DNA from 2 places in the Mycolicibacterium sp. XJ1819 genome. Region 2 is predicted to be linked to the other one. Evidence: predicted binding sites of a transcription regulator. Region 2 holds the regulator's gene; the other holds the start of a gene.
What was found. The regulator HspR, encoded in region 2, represses chaperone genes until heat shock. The targets are predictions, from matches to a motif close to ANNTGAGTNNNNNNNACTCANNT.

Region 1: a site for HspR is predicted at 1,649-1,671, ahead of lon (endopeptidase La). Genes of this name have one in related genera too.

What each region holds. Positions count from the first base shown of each region.
Region 1 covers NZ_JBEFST010000016.1:11,204-17,326, forward strand. The annotation lists gene ABQE89_RS18105 (alpha-hydroxy acid oxidase) at 1-308, shown strand, start outside; gene ABQE89_RS18110 (esterase family protein) at 501-1,505, shown strand; gene lon (endopeptidase La) at 1,683-4,019, shown strand; gene ABQE89_RS18120 (hypothetical protein) at 4,065-4,199, shown strand; gene ABQE89_RS18125 (DUF72 domain-containing protein) at 4,196-4,930, shown strand; gene ABQE89_RS18130 (hypothetical protein) at 4,979-5,572, shown strand; gene ABQE89_RS18135 (acetyl-CoA acetyltransferase) at 5,582-6,123, opposite strand, start outside.
Region 2 covers NZ_JBEFST010000002.1:51,410-57,532, forward strand. The annotation lists gene ABQE89_RS02160 (FAD-binding oxidoreductase) at 1-951, shown strand, start outside; gene ABQE89_RS02165 (aldose 1-epimerase) at 1,040-1,942, shown strand; gene ABQE89_RS02170 (heat shock protein transcriptional repressor HspR) at 1,949-2,314, opposite strand; gene dnaJ (molecular chaperone DnaJ) at 2,314-3,492, opposite strand; gene grpE (nucleotide exchange factor GrpE) at 3,554-4,162, opposite strand; gene dnaK (molecular chaperone DnaK) at 4,159-6,024, opposite strand.

The DNA of each region.
Region 1 (6,123 bases), on a different contig from region 2:
TCGTCGCACGCGAGGTCGGACGCGACACCGAGGTTTTGCTGGACACTGGGATCATGGCCGGTGCCGACATCGTGGCCGCGATCGCCCTGGGTGCGCGGTTCACTCTGGTCGGGCGCGCCTATCTGTACGGGCTGATGGCGGGCGGTGAGGCGGGCGTCGACCGCGCCATCGAGATCCTGTCTGCACAGGTCGTCCGCACGATGCGGCTGCTCGGCGTGACGTCGCTCGGCGAGCTGAACCCCCGCCACGTCACCCAGCTGCACCGCTTCACGCGCGGCGTGTCGGACGGACGCAGCGAGTCACAGTAATCACACTATTCCCACAGGTCACAGCACATTTGGGCCGTCGGCGAGTCCGCGTCGAGTCGGAATTGTTAGCCAACCGCGATGTCGCCACGCGGCGTCGCTCACCGAAGCCCTGCCCTTCACCGTGTTTCATTACGCAGGCATAAGCGACGGCAATTGCTTGTGGAAGCGACGAAAGGTGGGTTGGTTGCCGTTATGAAGTTCATGGAGAGGTACCGGGATACCGGGAAGAGATGGCTGCGCCGCTTGGCGGTGGGAGCCGTTACGGCGGTGACTCTGCCGGGGCTCATCGGCGTCGTCGGGGGTTCGGTGTCGGCCAACGCGTTCTCCCGGCCGGGGTTGCCGGTGGAGTATCTGGACGTCTACTCGGCCGCGATGAACCGTGACATCCGGATTCAGTTCCAGGGTGGCGGGCCCAACGCGGTGTATCTGCTCGACGGCCTGCGCGCCCAGGACGACTACAACGGCTGGGACATCAACACCCCGGCGTTCGAGTGGTACTACCAGTCGGGCCTGTCGGTCGTGATGCCGGTGGGCGGCATGTCCAGCTTCTACACCGACTGGTATCAGCCGTCGCGGGGCAACGGCCAGGATTACACCTACAAGTGGGAGACGTTCCTGACCCAGGAACTGCCCGCCTGGCTGGAGGCGAACCGGGGCATTTCGCAGAACGGCAACGCGGTGGTCGGCATCTCGATGGCCGGCAGCACGGCGCTGACGTACTCGATCTACTACCCGGAGAAGTTCATCTACGCCGCGTCGCTGTCGGGCTTCCTCAACCCGTCTGAGGGCTGGTGGCCGATGCTGATCGGGCTGGCGATGAACGACTCCGGTGGCTACAACGCCGAGAGCATGTGGGGTCCGTCGACGGATCCGGCGTGGAAGCGCAACGACCCGATGGTCAACATCGGCCAGTTGGTGGCCAACAACACCAGGATCTGGATCTACTGCGGCACCGGCACACCGTCGGACCTGGATTCCGGAGCCTCCGGTGGCAACCTGATGGCCGCGCAGTTCCTCGAAGGGTTCACGTTGCGCACCAACATCACCTTCCGCGACAACTACGTCGCCGCGGGCGGTACCAACGGGGTGTTCAACTTCCCGCCGCAGGGCACGCACAGCTGGGGGTACTGGGGCCAGCAGCTCGAGATGATGAAGCCCGACATTCAGCGGGTGCTCGGAGCTCAAGCCGCCGCTTGATAGCCACCCACTAAAGGGAGCCTGCCGTACCCCCGAGCGGCAGGCTCCCTGCCCGTTGAGCTGCGGTTTCGGCGTGGCAAGTTGCGCTGACCGCGACCCCACACGCCGAAATCGCAAGGTGGGAACAAATGGGCAGCCGCCAGGGTTGAGTCGATCTGACTGAACTTTGGAGGATTGATGGCTGAAGCCAAATCAGTGCCAGTGCTGTTCCTGAGCGACTCGATCGTGCTGCCCGGCATGGTGGTCCCGATCGAGTTGGACGACGCCGCACGCGCCGCCATCGAGGCGGCCAAGGCCGCCGCGACCGACGGTCCCGGTGAGCTGCTGATCGCGCCGCGGCTCGAGGACCGCTATCCCTCCTACGGTGTGCTGGCCTCGATCGTGCAGGTCGGCCGCATCGCCGGGGGCAGCGGTACCGCGGCGGTGGTGCGCGGCAGGAGCCGCGCGCACATCGGCGCCGGTGCCACCGGGCCGGGTACCGCGCTGTGGGTCGAGGTGACCGAGATCGACGAATCGGAGCCCACCGACGAGGTGCGCACCCTGGCCGCCGAGTACAAGAAGCTGCTGCTGGCCATGCTGCAGCGGCGGGAGGCCTGGCAGATCATCGACTTCGTCAACCAGCTGACCGATCCGTCGGCGCTGGCCGACACCGCCGGGTACGCGTCCTACCTGAGCCAGGTGCAAAAGCGGCAACTGCTCGAGACCCCGGATGTGGCCGAGCGGCTCAAGCTGCTGATCGAGTGGACCGGTGAGCACCTCGCCGAGGTCGAGGTCACCGACAAGATCGCCGAGGACGTCCGCGAGGGCATGGAAAAGCAGCAGAAGGAATTCCTGCTGCGCCAGCAACTGGCCGCGATCCGCAAGGAACTGGGTGACGAGGACGGCACCGGCTCTGATGACTACCGAAGCCGCGTCGAGGCCGCCGACCTGCCCGAACCGGTGCGGGAGGCGGCGCTGCGAGAGGTCGGCAAGCTCGAGCGCGCCAGCGAGCAGAGCCCGGAGGTCGGGTGGATCCGTACCTGGTTGGACACGGTGCTGGACCTGCCGTGGAACGTCACCACCGAGGACAGCACCGACCTGAAGGCGGCGCGCGAGATTCTCGACGCCGACCACCACGGGTTGGAGGACGTCAAGGACCGCATCGTCGAGTACCTGGCCGTGCGGGCGCGTCGTGTCCAACGCGGTATGCAGGTGGTCGGCGGGCGCGGTTCGGGTGCGGTGATGGTGCTGGCCGGCCCGCCCGGCGTGGGCAAGACGTCGCTGGGCGAGAGCGTGGCGCGCGCGCTGGGCCGCAAGTTCGTCCGCGTCGCCCTCGGCGGCGTGCGCGACGAGGCCGAGATCCGCGGCCACCGCCGCACCTACGTCGGGGCGCTGCCGGGCCGCATCGTGCGCGCCATCGGCGAGGCCGGGTCGATGAACCCGGTCGTGCTGCTCGACGAGATCGACAAGGTCGGCTCCGATTACCGTGGCGATCCGGCCGCGGCGCTGCTGGAGGTCCTGGACCCGGCGCAGAACCACACGTTCCGCGACCACTACCTGGATCTGGACCTGGACCTGTCCGACGTGGTGTTTTTGGCCACCGCCAACGTGATCGAGAACATCCCGTCGGCGCTGCTGGACCGCATGGAGCTGGTGGAGATCGACGGCTACACCGCCGACGACAAACTGGCCATTGCTCGTGACTTCCTGCTGCCCCGGCAGCGCGAGAAGGCGGCGTTGACCGAAAACGAGGTGACGATCACCGAGGCCGCACTGCGCAAGATCGCGGCCGACTACACCCGGGAGCCCGGCGTGCGGCAGTTCGAACGGCTGCTGGCCAAGGCGCTGCGCAAGGTCGCGACGAAGCTGCAGGACGGACCCGTCGACCACATCGTCATCGACGAGCCGGATCTCGTTGACTACCTGGGTCGCCCGCGGTTCTTGCCCGAGTCGGCGGAGCGCACGGCGGTGCCCGGCGTGGCCACCGGGTTGGCGGTGACCGGACTCGGCGGCGATGTGCTCTACATCGAAGCCGGGGCGACCGACGGCGAACCCGACCTGCAGCTCACCGGCCAGCTCGGTGACGTGATGAAGGAGTCGGCACAGATCGCACTGTCCTATGTGCGCTCGCACGCAGCCGAGTTGGGCGTCGACCCCAAGACGCTGGAGCGGCGCATCCACGTGCACGTGCCCGCGGGCGCGGTGCCCAAGGACGGTCCGTCGGCCGGCGTCACAATGGTGACCGCGCTGGTGTCGATGGCGACCGGGCGCCGGGTGCGCTCCGATGTCGGCATGACCGGCGAGGTGACGCTGAACGGGCGGGTGTTGCCTGTCGGTGGGATCAAGCAGAAGCTGCTCGCTGCGCAACGGGCCGGGCTCTCAACGGTTTTCCTTCCGCAACGCAACGAACCCGACCTCGACGACGTGCCGGCCGATGTGCTGGAGTCGCTTGAGGTCAAGCCGATGACCGATGTCGCCGACATCATCGCGCAGGCGTTGGAACCGGTCGAGGCGGCGGCGACCACCGCCGCCTGACCCGGCCGAGTTTGCCCGCCAGATGGCGCGGGTACGCCAGCCGGGATGGCCACCAAAGCGGACCAGCAGTTGGTGACCGACCTGCTCCGGCAGGCCGGCATCACCTACGCCGACGCGGCGGCACCGGTGAGGGCCTCGCTGGACGACGACCTGCGCGACAAGGTGTCGCCGGGCAGATGATCCGGATCGGCACCTCCGGTTGGTCCTATGACCACTGGGACGGCGTGTTGTACCGCCCGGGACTGCCGGTCGCCAAACGACTGGCCCGCTATGTCGAGGAGTTCGACACCGTCGAACTCAACGCCAGCTTCTACCGCTGGCCCAAAGACGCGACGTTCGCCGGCTGGCGGCAGCGGCTGCCCGAGGGCTTCACCATGTCGGTCAAGGCGCACCGCGGACTGACGCATTACCGTCGGCTGCGTTCGCCGGAACCGTGGGTGGAGCGCTTCGAGCGGTGCTGGACGGCGCTCGGCGAGCGGCGCGAGGCGCTGCTCGTTCAACTGCATCCGGCACTGCAGCGCGACGATGCGTTGCTCGAGCAATTCTTGTCCGCGGTGCCGGACTGGATCCCGGTCGCCATGGAGTTGCGACACGAGTCCTGGGACGCCGCGGCTGTGTACGCGATTTTGGAGCGGCACAACGTCGCGTATGTGGTGATGAGCGGCGCGGGCATGAAATGCGTGCCGGTGGCGACCGGTGACTTGGTGTATGTGCGGTTACACGGGCCGCCGCAGGAGTCGCGGTACGCCGGCTCGTATCCGGACGCCGAGTTGAGTCGGTGGGCCGACCGGATCTGCGGATGGCACGCGGCGGGACGGCGCGTGCTCGTCTACTTCAACAACGACCTCGGCGGGCACGCCATTCGCAACGCTTATAGGTTCAAGGAACTGGTGGCCGCGCGCGTCGGTTGACCGCCGGGTTGCCGCCCGACACCCTGATCCGGCACGCTGGCCACCGATATGCGTGCCACATACCTGTTTTGCGTGATGCTGCTGGCCGGCGCGGTGGCGGGGTGTTCGGCCGAGCGGATCGTCAACACCGGCGAACCGCCCGCGGCCACCCCGGCGACGTCCGCCTCGACGCCTCCGTTGCCGCCGCCGAGCGCGGCCCATCTGGTGAACGCCTTCGACTACGTCGCACACCTCGACGGCGACGCGGTGTATTTCTTCACCACACCGAGCGGGCGGTGGGCGTGCGCGATCGTGCCGCGGGTCAAGGCCGGCTGCCAGTCGGCGGCGGGTTGGCAGTCCGCCATGGGCATCCGCGGTGCGCCCGACTCGGTGCCCGACTCGGCCGGAGAGGCGAGCACACCCAACGCGGTAGTCGTCGGGCGGGAGGCCGACGCCGGTTTCGTAGCGCTCGAAGAGCCCGAGTTTCGGTACGCGTCGGCCAAGGAGTTGGACTTCAATCGCGTGCTGGCCGCGGCCGGCTTCCGCTGCAACGTGCAAGAGACCGGCGTCTCGTGCCTCAGCGAGTTGAGCCGAAAGGGGTTCACGTTCTCCGCGGAGGGCTTCGCGCCGCACTACACCGAGGTGCCCGCCGGCGCCCCGTAGCCGACGAGGCTAGAGAAGCGTCGCGGTGCCGTCGTCGTCGATTCGGACCTTCGCGCCCGCGATGTCCTGTTCGACGGTCGCCTCGACATCGCTGGGGATCACCGCGAGCGCCCTGGCGTCCTCTGGTGTGCGGACGGCCAGGAAGGCCTTCTCCGGCGTGCCCTCGCGGCTGAACGGGGTGGTCCATGTCTCGACGGTGCCCACCCCGGCCCACTCGACCGCGGCGCTGCGCACAGGTTCACGGTCGACCTCGGATTGCAATTCTTGCCAACGGAATTCGTGAGTGGGCGGGGCGGTGCCGTATACCCCGAAGCTGTGTTTGGTCAGGTAACCCCCGTTTGCGCTGATCAGCCCTCTGGTACCCGGACTGGCCACCAGGAGCTCGGCCATGGTGGCGATCGAATGGGTGACGTAGTTGTTCCACGGGCCACCGGCGAACGTGAGCCCACCCGTCACCGTCAACGGTCTGGCCGGGTCGTCGAGTGACAGGCCGAGTTCGCCGGCGGCCACCTGTACCGCCGACGGGAAACAGGAGTACAGGTCGATCAACT
Region 2 (6,123 bases):
GAGCCGGTGGCGTTCCTCGCCCAACTGGGCCGCGACCACCGAAAATACGGTGTCACGCAACGGCACTACGACACCATGCAGGCCGCGCTGTTCAACACGCTGCGGGGACATCTGGCCGACAGTTGGGACGACCGGGTCGCCGAGGCCACCCACGACGCGGTGGCGCTGATCATCGGCGTGATGCGCGGTGCCGCCGAGGCCGAGCAGGGCCCGGCGTACTGCGATGGCACGGTGATCGAACACCACCGGGCCACGCGCGACGTCTCGGTGGTGCGGGTGCAGATGGATCGTCCGCTGCCGTATCACCCCGGCCAGTACGTCACCGTGCAGGTGCCCCAGTGGCCACGCCGCTGGCGCTACCTCAGCCCCGCCATTCCGGCCGACGCCGGCGCCGGGATCGAGTTCCACATCCGCTCGGTGTCCGGCGGAATGGTCAGCACCGCGATCGTCAACGAGACCAGACCCGGCGATCGGTGGCGGGTCTCCAGCCCCCACGGCGGGCTCAAGATCGACCGTGACGGCGGAGACGTCCTGATGGTTGCGGGCAGCACCGGCCTGGCGCCGCTGCGCGCGCTGATCATGGACCTCACCCGGTGGGGGGTGAACCCGCGGGTACACCTGTTCTTCGGCGGCCGCTATCCCTGCGATCTCTACGATCTGCCCACGCTGTGGCAGATCGCCTCGCAGAACCCGTGGCTGTCGGTGACGCCGGTGTCGGAGTACAACAGCGACCCACCGTGGGCCCGCGACTATCCCGACGTACAGCCGCCGCGCGGGCTGCATGTACGCCAGACCGGCCGACTGCCCGAGGTGGTGACCCGATACGGCAACTGGGGCGACCGGCAGATCCTGATCTGCGGCGGGCCCGCGATGGTCGAGGCCACCAAGGCCACGCTGATCGCCAAAGGGGCACCCGCCGAACGGATTCAGCACGATCCGCTGGCAAACTGATGGCGATTTCGGTGTGAAAACCTGCGGTGACCAGGTAATCACGCCGAATCCGCGGTGGCGCACCGCCGAGGTGGCAGGATCGGCAGCCATGGTCGACTTTCAGAGCGTCACGCTGAAGGACCCGTCCTCGTCGATGACCGCGACGTTCGTTCCGGTGGCCGGCATGGTGGGCAGTTCGTTCGCCGACGGCGGCGACGAGTTCCTCGGCCAGCGCCGCGGGCTGAACGCCTACATGACCACCGGCAAGACGATGGGCATCCCGATCCTGTACCCGTGGGCGAACCGGTTGAGCGCGAGCAAGTACGGGATCCACGGCGCCGTCGTCACGTTGACACCGGGCACCGGCGGCGTGCGCACCGACGAGCACGGCGTGCCCATCCATGGCGTGCTCGCGGCCTATCCCGGCTGGCTGGTCACCGCACGCTCGGAGAACTCGCTGACTGCGGTGCTGGACTTCGGCGGCAAACCGCGGCTACTCGCGTCATTTCCGTTCCCGCACTTGCTCACCCAGCACGCCACGCTCGAAGACCGCAAACTCACCATCGAAACCACCGTGATGCCGACGACGGCGGCGGCGGTGCCGCTGTGCTTCGGCTATCACCCGTATCTGACGATTCCGGGGGTGCCCCGCGAGCACTGGCGGATCACCACACCGACGATGCGCCACCTGCCGGTGGACAACTGGGGCATCCCGACCGGGCAGCACGAACCGTGGACGGGAACCACCGAACCGCTCAAGAACGTGGAGTACGACGACGGCTTCGACGAGGTGCCCGAGGGTGCGGTGTTCTCGATCGCCGGCGGTGACCGCCGCGTCGACGTGACGCTGGAGAAGGGCTATCCCGCCGCCCAGGTCTTCGCGCCGCGCAACGACGACGTCGTCGCGTTCGAGCCGATGGCCGCACCGACGGACGCACTACGTCGCGGCTCCTACCGGTATGCGATGCCGGGCAAGCCCGAGACGCTGCGCTTTTCGATCGCGGTCACCTGAGGTGGCTCAGCGCGCGCCCTTGCGCGGCTGCCACACCACCAGCGCGGTGCTCTTCGGTCGCGATCGCCGCAGTTCCTCGACCTCGCGGGTAAGTTCCTTGACCCGGCTCTGCAGCGCCTCGACCTGATTGGTCAGCTCGATGATGCGCTTGATGCCGGCCAGGTTCACACCCTCGTCCTGGGAGAGCCGCTGCACCTCGCGCAGCAACTCCACGTCGTGCGTCGAGTAGCGTCGGCCGCCGCCGGAGGTGCGCTGTGGGCGCACCAGGCCCAACCGGTCGTAGGTACGCAGCGTCTGGGCGTGCATGCCCGCCAACTCCGCGGCCACCGAGATCATGAAGGTGCGCGCTTCGTCTTCAGGTCGCTTGGCCATCACGCACCTGCCCAATTCGCCCGCGGGTCGAACCCGCTGTCCCGCTCCGCTTTCGCGTAGGCCTTCAACGCCTCCTCGGCCTCCCCCTCGAGGTTCGGCGGTACCGCAACGCGCACGGTGACGAGCAGGTCGCCGCTTCCGCCTCCGCGTTTGGGCACGCCGCGTCCACGCACCCGCAAGATGCGGCCGTCCGACGTGCCCTTGGGCACCCGGACGCCGACCTTGCCGTCCAGCGTCGGCACCGAAAGCGTGGTGCCCAACGCCAATTCGTGGAAGCTGACCGGAACGGTGACGGTCAGGTCGTCGCCGTCGCGGCCAAATACCTTGTCCGGGCGCACATGTACGGTCACGTACAGGTCACCGGACGGCGCTCCGCGCAGCCCGGCCTCGCCCTGGCCGGCCAGCCGGATGCGCTGGCCGTCCTCCACACCGGGCGGGATGCGCACGTTGATGGTGCGCGTCCTGGTCGTCACTCCGGTGCCCTTGCACTCCTGGCAGGGGTGCTCGATGATCGAGCCGCTGCCGCGGCACTGGGTACACGGTTCGGAGAAGCCGAACGCGCCCTGGTTGCGGCTGACCACTCCGGCGCCGTTGCAGTTGGGGCACACCTTGGGACTGGTTCCCGGACGTGCGCCGCTGCCATGGCAATTGGTGCACGGCGCCGGGCTGGTGAGCCGCAACGGCATCATCACACCCTTGGTGGCCTCCATGAACGACAGCTCGGTCTCGGTCTCCAGGTCGTTCCCGCGACGCGGTCGGCTCGGCCGTGGCTGCTGTGCGCCCCGACCGAACAGGCCACCGAACAGGTCGCCGATGTTGGCACCGCCGGTCTGGCCGGCCGCGTCGAACAGGTCGTTGAGGTTGAACTCGACGCCGTCCCCGCTGAACCCGCCGAAGTTGGCGCCGCCACCGCTGAACCGACCCCGACCGAAGCCGCCGTTGGCGAACAGCCGCCGCGTCTCGTCGTACTCCTTGCGCTTGGCCTCGTCGGTCAGGACGGCCTTGGCCTCCGAGACCGCCTTGTAGCGGTCCTCGGCGGCCTTGTCCCCCGGGTTGCGGTCCGGGTGGTATTTGGCCTGCAGTTTGCGTGAGACCCGCTTGATCTCGTCGATGCTGGCGTCGGAGGAGACGCCGAGCTCCTTGTAGAAGTCCTTTTCGACCCATTCACGCTGGGCCATACCGCGTCACCTCCTTCCGCGCTTGTAGGTCTATCGCAGTCTCATTCTCGATGTGCAGCGGTCAGCCGGATTCGTTATCGGCCGAACCGTCCTCGGCGGGCTCGGGCACGGTGTCGACGACACCGACCATGGCGTGGCGCACCACCATCTCGCCCACCTTGTAGCCGCGACGCATCACGTGCCCCACGACGGGATGTGTGCCCTCCCCCTCGTGCTGCACGGCTTCGTGCAGTTCGGGGTCGAAGTCGTCGCCCTCTTCACCGAATCCCGAAAGACCAAGTCCTTCAAGGGTGTCGACCAGTTTGTCGGCGAGCGCCTTCAGCGGGCCCGATTCCAGGTCGCCGTGGCTGCGCGCCCTGTCGAGGTCGTCGAGGATCGGCAGTAGCTCGGTGATGACCGCGGCCTTGCTCCGATCGGCGATGACCTGCTGGTCGCGCAGCGTGCGCTTGCGGTAGTTGTCGTACTCCGCCTTGACGCGTTGCAGCGTCGATTTCAGTTCGGTGACTTCCTCCGACGCGGCAGCCGAGTCCGAAGCTTGTGCCTCGGCGGCGTCCGGCGCCGGCCCACTGGGGGCCGGCCCGGATGCCTGATCACGCAGTTCGCCGGTCTCGGGATCGATACGCCGTTTGTCGGTGACGGTCACCGGCTCGTACGAATCGTTTTGGTTCACTTGTTCTCCCGATCATCGTCGACAACTTCGGCGTCCACCACGTCGTCAGCCGACGACCCGGCAGCGCCGCCATCCGGGCCACCACCGGCGTCACCCTGCTGCGCCTGGGTGGCTTCGTAGATCGCCTGGCCGAGCGCCTGGCTCTCGACGCCGAGCCTCTCCATCGCCGACTTGATCTCGGCGATGTCGGTGCCCTCCAGCGCCTTCTTGGCATCGGCGATGGCCGCGTCCACCTTGGTCAGGGTGTCCTCGGGGACCTTGGAACCACCCTCGGCTTCACGCTGCTCGGAGACGAACTTCTCGGTCTGGTAGACCAGCGATTCCGCCTGGTTGCGGACGTCGGCCTCCTCGCGCCGCTTGCGGTCCTCCTCGGCGTGCGCCTCGGCGTCCTTGACCATCCGGTCGATCTCTTCCTTGGAGATGCCGGAGCCCTCCTGGATGCGGATGGTGTTCTCCTTGCCGGTGCCCTTGTCCTTGGCGGTGACGTGCACGATGCCGTTGGCGTCGATGTCGAACGTCACCTCGATCTGGGGCACACCGCGCGGTGCCGGCGGGATACCGGTCAGCTCGAAGCTGCCGAGCAGCTTGTTGTGCGCGGCGATCTCACGCTCACCCTGATAGACCTGGATCTGCACCGACGGCTGGTTGTCGTCGGCGGTGGTGAAGGTCTCGCTGCGCTTGGTGGGGATCGTGGTGTTGCGCTCGATCAGCTTGGTCATCACGCCACCCTTGGTCTCGATACCGAGCGACAGCGGCGTGACATCAAGCAGCAGAACGTCTTTCACCTCACCCTTGAGCACACCGGCCTGCAGCGCAGCGCCCACCGCGACAACCTCGTCGGGGTTGACGCCCTTGTTGGGCTCCTGGCCGCCGGTCATCTCCTTGACCAGCTCGGTGACCGCGGGCATCCGGGTGGAACCGCCCACCAGCACGACGTGGTCGATGTCGGACACCGAGATGCCGGCGTCGGCGATCACCGACTGGAACGGCTTGCGCGTGCGGTCCAGCAGATCCTGGGTGATGCGCTGGAACTCGGCACGAGTCAGCTGCTCGTCGAGGAACAGCGGGTTCTTGTCCGCGTCGACGGTGATGTAGGGCAGGTTGATGGAGGTGCTCTGGCTGGAGCTGAGCTCGATCTTCGCCTTCTCGGCGGCCTCACGCAGCCGCTGCATGGCCATCTTGTCCTTGGTGAGATCGATGCCCGAGGTGGCCTTGAACTTCTCCACCAGCCATTCGACGATGCGGTCGTCCCAGTCGTCACCGCCGAGGTGGTTGTCACCCGAGGTGGCGCGGACCTCGACGACACCCTCGCCGATCTCGAGCAACGAGACGTCGAACGTGCCGCCACCGAGGTCGAACACCAGGATGGTCTGTTCCTTCTCGCCCTTGTCCAGGCCGTAGGCCAGCGCCGCCGCCGTCGGTTCGTTGACGATGCGCAGCACGTTGAGGCCGGCGATCTGGCCGGCGTCCTTGGTGGCCTGACGCTGGGCGTCGTTGAAGTACGCGGGCACGGTGATGACCGCGTCAGTGATGTCCTCACCCAGGTACGCCTCGGCGTCCCGCTTGAGCTTCATCAGCACGCGGGCGCTGATCTCCGGCGCCGTGTACTTCTTGCCGTCGATCTCGATCGACCAGTCGGTGCCGATTTCACGCTTGACCGACCGGATCGTGCGGTCGACGTTGGTCACCGCCTGGTTCTTGGCGGGCTGGCCCACCAGCACCTCGCCGTTGCGCGCGAACGCGACAACCGACGGCGTGGTGCGGGAGCCCTCGGAGTTTGCGACGACGACGGGGTCGCCACCCTCCAGTACCGCGACGACGGAGTTGGTGGTCCCGAGGTCGATTCCGACCGCACGAGCCATAGTTTGCCTCCTGAATTAATCTGCTACGGGTCTGAGTGCACCGGACTCAAGACTGCTCCGTCCGGTGGCATCCTGTCAAACCAGACTTGAGCCTAGTCC